3 regions of the Mesorhizobium sp. WSM1343 genome follow, and region 1 is predicted to be linked to each of the others. Evidence: predicted binding sites of a transcription regulator. Region 1 holds the regulator's gene; each other region holds the start of a gene.
The links. The regulator PhoB, encoded in region 1, activates phosphate uptake and scavenging genes when phosphate is short. The targets are predictions, from matches to a motif close to TGTCATNNANCTGTCAT.
Positions count from the first base shown of each region.

Region 2: ugpB (sn-glycerol-3-phosphate ABC transporter substrate-binding protein UgpB) is a predicted target of PhoB. The motif match lies at 1,016-1,032, and genes of this name have one in related genera.
Region 3: AC0NIL_RS30260 (ceramide glucosyltransferase) is a predicted target of PhoB. The motif match lies at 993-1,009, and genes of this name have one in related genera.

Region 1 is NZ_CM148370.1:1,490,047-1,492,245, forward strand. It holds gene phoU (phosphate signaling complex protein PhoU) at 1-607, shown strand, start outside; gene phoB (phosphate regulon transcriptional regulator PhoB) at 624-1,313, shown strand; gene AC0NIL_RS07210 (ROK family protein) at 1,330-2,199, opposite strand, start outside.
Region 2 is NZ_CM148370.1:1,687,029-1,689,227, forward strand. It holds gene AC0NIL_RS08160 (putative bifunctional diguanylate cyclase/phosphodiesterase) at 1-734, opposite strand, end outside; gene ugpB (sn-glycerol-3-phosphate ABC transporter substrate-binding protein UgpB) at 1,096-2,199, shown strand, end outside.
Region 3 is NZ_CM148370.1:6,237,620-6,239,818, forward strand. It holds gene AC0NIL_RS30260 (ceramide glucosyltransferase) at 1-884, opposite strand, end outside; gene apaG (Co2+/Mg2+ efflux protein ApaG) at 1,118-1,510, shown strand; gene AC0NIL_RS30270 (Hsp33 family molecular chaperone) at 1,558-2,199, opposite strand, start outside.

The DNA of each region.
Region 1 (2,199 bases):
GACCAGGGCTTTGCTCAATTCGGACAATGCGCTGGCGCAGCGGGTGGTTTCCGACGACGCCATCATGGATGCACGCCAGCGCGAGCTGGACGATCGCGCCATCACGCTGATCGCCAAGCGCCAGCCGATGGCCAACGATCTGCGTGCGGTGGTCGGTTCGATCCGCATGGCCGGCGACCTCGAGCGCATCGGCGACCTTGCCAAGAACATCGCCAAGCGCGTCGGCACTGTCGGGCTGAGCGTCACGCCGCACGACCTTTCGCATTCGATCGACGCAATGGCGCAGCTGGTGCTGATCCAGGTGCAGGGGGTCGTCGACGAGTATGCCGCCGCTGACGCGGCAGCGCTTGCCACGCTCAGAAACAATGATGAACGCATCGACGTCAAATACACATCGGTGTTCCGCGAACTGCTGACCTACATGATGGAAGATCCGCGCAACATCACGGCGTGCACGCACCTGTTGTTTTGCGCCAAGAACCTCGAGCGGATCGGCGACCACGTGACCAACATCGCCGAAAATGCCTATTATGTTTTGACCGGCACGCAGTTGCCAGCCAACCGTCCGAAGCAGGACGAGACGGCAATGTCCGCGCCAGCGGCATGACAGGGGTGACCAGCCGATGATCGCGCCACGCATCATGGTGGTGGAGGATGAGGAGCCGCTAGGCGTGCTGCTCCGCTACAATCTCGAATCCGAAGGTTACCAGGTCGAAGTGGTGACGCGCGGCGACGAGGCCGAAATCCGGCTGCAGGAGAACGTTCCAGACCTTCTGGTGCTCGACTGGATGGTGCCTGCGGTTTCCGGTATCGAACTCTGCCGCCGGCTAAGGATGCGTCCCGAGACCGAGCGGCTGCCGATCATCATGCTGACCGCGCGAGGCGAGGAAAGCGACCGCGTGCGCGGCCTCTCGACCGGTGCCGACGACTATCTGGTCAAGCCTTTCTCGACGCCGGAGTTCATGGCCAGGGTCAAGGCGCTGCTGCGCCGGGCCAAGCCGGAAGTGCTGTCCAGCGTGCTCAAGGTCGGCGATATCGTGCTCGATCGCGAGTCGCACCGTGTCTATCGCAAGAAGAGCGAGATCCGGCTCGGGCCGACGGAATTCCGCCTGCTTGAATTCATGATGCGCCATCCAGGCCGCGTGTTCTCGCGCAGCCAACTGCTCGACAATGTCTGGGGCGAGACGATCTACATCGACGAACGCACGGTCGATGTGCATGTCGGCCGGCTGCGCAAGGCGGTCAACAACGGCCGTATGCCCGATGTCATCCGCACCATCCGTGGGGCGGGTTACGCCATTCGCGAGGACTGAACTCCCTCGTTTGAACTCACGCCACGTTCTTGCCGCCGAGACCGGATCTCGCCTGCACGCCCGGCGCAAAAATCTCCTGATCGACGAAGATCAGCGCCCGCATGGCGCAGCCTTCGCGGATCAGCGGCAGTTCGTTCGGCTCGGTGTCGAAGGAAATCGACTTGGAATGCTGGCCGCCGGCGGTCTGGGCAATCGCTTGCCGCAATGCCGGCTCGATCAGGTCGAAGGCGGCGGCGCTGACGCCGACCATGGCGACCGGCGCCGGATCGATCAGCGCAAACAGGCTGCCGAGGCCGTAGCCGAGCGCTTCGCCGGCCTTGCGATAGGCTTCCCGTTCGGGCCCGTCCCTCTCGCGGGCGGCGGCAGCCAGGGCGCGCATGTCGACGTCGCTGACATCGGCGACGGGTTCTGCATCCTCGCCCATCTGCCGCGCGTTGCGCCAGATGGCATAATTGCCGGCATAGGCTTCGACGCAGCCGCGCCGTCCGCAGCGACACAGCGCCCCGTTCGGCCGATGAATCATGTGGCCGAATTCGCCGCCCGAGGAATGGGTGCCGGTGAACAATTCGCCCTTCAGCACCAGCCCCATGCCGATGCCGTGCGACAAAAGGATAGCGATGAAATCGTCGCGGTAACGATCGGGATCGCGCCAGCGCAGCGCCACCGCCATCATGTTGCAGTCGTTCTCCATAATGGCGGGGACGCCGAACTCCTCTTCGAATATGTCGGCGAAGGCGATGTCGGTGTGCGGCGTGATCGGCGACCACAGCATGGCGCGGGCACGGGTGTCGGTGATGCCCTGGACGGCCAGCGCGATACGAGCGATGCTGCGCACGTCCAGGTCGGGATCTTCCAGGCGGCGCCGCACGATTGCCGTGCACTCACC
Region 2 (2,199 bases), 200 kb from region 1:
TTCTGGCGACGGAAGCGCAAATCGATCCACAGCGCCGATGCCGACAGAACCAGGATCACCAGTGTGGCGGCGGCGGCGGCGAAAGCCTGCGAGGTCGGCTCGATCGTGTATTCGGATATGACGATCGAGGGATCGGGGAAGATCGAGACGGCACCCATACCGATGAAATGCAGGGTGCAGATCGCCAGCGTCAGCAGCACCGCGCCGCCGGATGTCGCCTTCAAGGAGGGGCGGCGCTGCACGACACGCAGCGCCAGCGCCGCGAGCGTTACGCCGGCCAGCAGGGAAACGGCGACAAGCAAGAGGTTCCACTCGATACGGCCCTGAACCTCGAACGCCGCCATGCCGATGTAGTGCATGGCTGCGATACCGCCGCCCAGCACGGCGCCGCCGACGAGATGATAGTCGAACTCATCCCGCAAGGTGGCGATCCACATGCCGGCTGCCGTCAAAGTGACCGAAGCAGCGAGCGAAAGCACGGAGAGTGCCGGATCATAAGCACTGGGTATGCCCGGTGTGAATGCGAGCATGGCGATGAAGTGCGTTGCCCAGATGCCAAAGCCGGTCGAAGTGGCCGCGATCATCAGCCAGGCAAGCCGGTTCCGATCTGTGGAACGGCTTATGTGCTGAAGCAGGTTGACAGCAGAGAAGCAGGAAATTCCGCAGATCAGCGCGGCGAGTGCGACCAGTCTCAGATCATGTTCGTTGACGATACAATTGTAGACCGTCAGCATTTATTTCACCTGATCTTTGGAAATAAACAGGGCAGCAGGATTGAGTAGCGCGTTGCCGTTGAGGGATCGATAAAGTCGGCTGCAACCTTGGCGTGTCTCTTCGGGTTGCTGCGGCTGCAATCAGGGCTGACACGCCGAAAGCCAGCTTGACAGTCCCGACGGTGCTTCCTGGCGCGCTTGTCGTCGCGCTAAGCCGGCTAACCGTATCGCTCTCCATGCCTCCAAGCGGAGGCGAGCGTTGCGTCAGGTAAAGGGTGAAGTTCGTCGATCTGCAACAAAACCGTTGTCTGATTGTCATGAGCGACACATATTGCCTTCGCGGGAGTGCCCCCTTTCGCCAATGACAAACGGGAGATGAAACATGAAGTCCTTCGGCTTCGCGGCCGGTGTTGCCGCTACCTTTATGACGCTTTCCTCAACCTCCGCTTTTGCCGTCACGCAGATCAGTTGGTGGCACGCCATGACTGGCGCCAATGCCGAAGTCGTCGACAAGATCTCCAAAGATTTCAATGCCAGCCAGAGCGACTATGAGCTCGTTCCGGTGTTCAAAGGCACGTATCCCGAGACGCTGAATGCCGGCATTGCCGCCTACCGCGCGGGCCAGGCGCCAGACATCATCCAGGTGTTCGACGTCGGCACCGGCGTGATGATGGCGGCCGAAGGTGCCATCAAGCCCGCAGCCGATGTGTTGACCAGCGCTGGAATGACCTTCGACAAGAGCCAGTATCTGCCAGGCATAGTCGGCTATTATTCGAAGCCGGACGGCACCATGCTCTCCTTCCCCTACAACTCCTCCTCGCCGATCCTTTATTACAACAAGGATATCTTCAAGAAGGCTGGTCTCGACGTCGATAGCCCACCCAAGACCTGGAATGAAGTGTGGGAAGACGCCAAGAAGATCAAGGCGAGCGGCGCGGCCGCCTGCGGCTACACCTCGACCTGGCTGACCTGGATACATCTGGAGAATTTCGCGGCCTGGAATGACGTGTCATGGGCCACCCAGCAGAACGGTCTGGCCGGCGGCGATGTCGAGCTCAAGATCAACGCGCCGATTTTCGTCAACCATTTCCAGGCGCTGGCGGACCTCGCCAAGGACGGCACCTTCAAATATGGCGGCCGCACCTCCGAAGCCAAGCAGATCTTCCTTGCGGGCGAATGCGGGATCATGACCGAATCGTCCGGCGGACTTGGCGATATCGTCAAGTCCGGCATGAATTACGGCATTGGCCAATTGCCGTATGACAGCGACGCCAAGGGTGCGCCGCAGAACACGACGCCGGGTGGCGCCAGCCTGTGGGTTTTCGCGGACAAATCCGATGAGGAATACAAGGGCGTCGCGGCCTTCTTCGCCTACCTGTCGAAGACCGAGGTGCAAGAATACCTGCACCAGAAGTCGGGTTATCTGCCGGTAACGCTGGCGGCTTATGAAGCGACCAAGAAGTCCGGTTTCTATGACAAGAATGTC
Region 3 (2,199 bases), 1.6 Mb from region 1:
GCAAGCACCAGCGGCACCACGGCGCCGGTCAGGATTTCGGGTGCGAAGAACAGCGGGAAAGTGACGCGGCGCAGGCGCGCCCAACGGGCCTGACGCGACCAGATCTCGTCAAAGGAGCGCCGGCCAAGCGGCTGCTCGAAGGGGGCGGCGACGAGATTGACGCGCAGGCCGAGACTGTTCACCAGCTTGGTCGCAGCGGCATCCTCGGCGATCTCGGCGGCCAGCGCGCGGATGCCGCCATTGGCATCGAGCATCGGCTTGTTCCAGAGCATGCTCTTGCCCTGGGCAAAGCCGAGGCCGAGCGCCTCGCCGGCATATTGCCAGCGCGCCTGCAGCGTGTTGAGGAAAGCGCATTCGACCTCGGCCCAGAAGCCGGCCGGCCGCGAACCGATCGGCGTCGAGCAGACAAGGCCGGTGCCGGGCCGCCAGGCAGCCATCAGGTGCTGGATGTAGTCCCTCGGCATCAGCACGTTGGAATCGGCCAGGACGACCCAGTCGTGCCGCGCCGCTTCCCAGCCCTTGACGCAATTGTTGAGTTTCGGATTGGCGCTGATGCGGTCGTCGCCGACAAGCAGCCGGGCCGGCACTTTCGGAAACCGGACGATCGTCCTGTTTATCAATTTGACCACCGGATCGTCGGCATGGGCGACGCAGAAAATCAGCTCATAGCGCGGCCAGTCGAGCGAGAAGGCGCGCTCCAGCGTCTCCTGCGTGAACGGCTCGACGCCGCGCGACGGCACGACGATCGACACCGGCCGCGGCTTGCCGGCCGGCGGCGCAATGGTGCGACGCCGTCTCAGACGCGACGCGGCGAGCACGATGCTGGCGAGATTCGAGAGGATGAGGACGGTTGAAAGCGTGGCGGCTATGAGAGTGAGTTGCATCGAGATCCGGTCACTCCAGGAAAACCGGTCCGCAAGATGGCCGGTTTCAACAGTTCAGCAGAGCGCCCGAGTCGCGCGTCACCAGTCCGCGCACACCATCATTGTCATATGTCACTTAAATGACATTCTTTGTCGGCACCTGCCCGCGAGGTCGGCCAGAGGAGGCTTCGATCGGTTGACCTAACCGCACGGAGCGCCGAAAGTTCCGCTGGAACCGTTTTTTGGAGCCGCTTATGTATAGCGCCGTCACGCGCAACATCGAAGTGCAGGTCAGGCCGTTCTATCTGGAGGACCGTTCGGATCCCTCTGAGAACCGCTATGTCTGGGGCTATCAGATAACGATCGACAATCAGTCGGACGATTTCGTGCAGCTTCTGTCGCGCTATTGGCACATCACCGACGGCACCGGCCGGGTCGAGGAAGTGCGCGGCCCCGGCGTGGTCGGCGACCAGCCCGAACTCAATCCCGGCGACAGTTACCAGTACACGTCCGGTTGCCCGCTCTCGACACCGTCCGGCATCATGGTCGGGCATTACACGATGCGCAACAAGCGGGGCGAGACGTTCGACATCGCCATTCCGGCGTTTTCGCTGGACTTGCCGGGGACGCGGCGGACGGTGAATTGATTTCGCCTCACCGGCCGCGGAGGGACCGGTGAGGCGTGGTTTCTACTCTACTGGGCCGCGAATTCCGCCGGGTCGAAATCATATTGCTTCGAACAGAATTCGCAGGCGACGTGGATGCCGCCGTCTTCGGTGCTGTCCTTGATCTCCTGGGCGGAAAAACCCTCGAGGATGCCGCGGATCTTGTCCCTGGAGCACGAGCACTGGTCGGCGACCGGAACGCCGCCGAAGACGCGCACGCCATGCTCGTGGAACAGCCTGTAGAGCAGCCGCTCGGCGCCGATCGTCGGGTCGATCAGTTCGGTCGGCTCGATGGTGCCGAGCAGCGCCAGCAACTCCTGCCAGGAATTGTCGACCGGATCGTGGATCTCCTCACGCGGATCGCCATCGCCGCCCGGCAGGTCCGGGACGCGCATGCGCTCGGGCGACTGCGGCAGGAACTGCGCCAGGATACCGCCGGCGCGCCATTGCTCGCGGGCGCCGCCGGGACCGGGCGTCAAAAGCTTGGCCACCGACAGCCTGATATCCGTCGGGATCTGCTCCGACTGACGGAAATAGGTGCGTGCCGCGTCTTCCAGGGTCTCGCCATCGAGCTGGACGATACCCTGATAGCGCTGCGTATGTGCGCCCTGGTCGATGGTCAGCGCCAGCACGCCACTGCCGAGCAGCGTCTGCTGGGAGGTTTCGCCCGC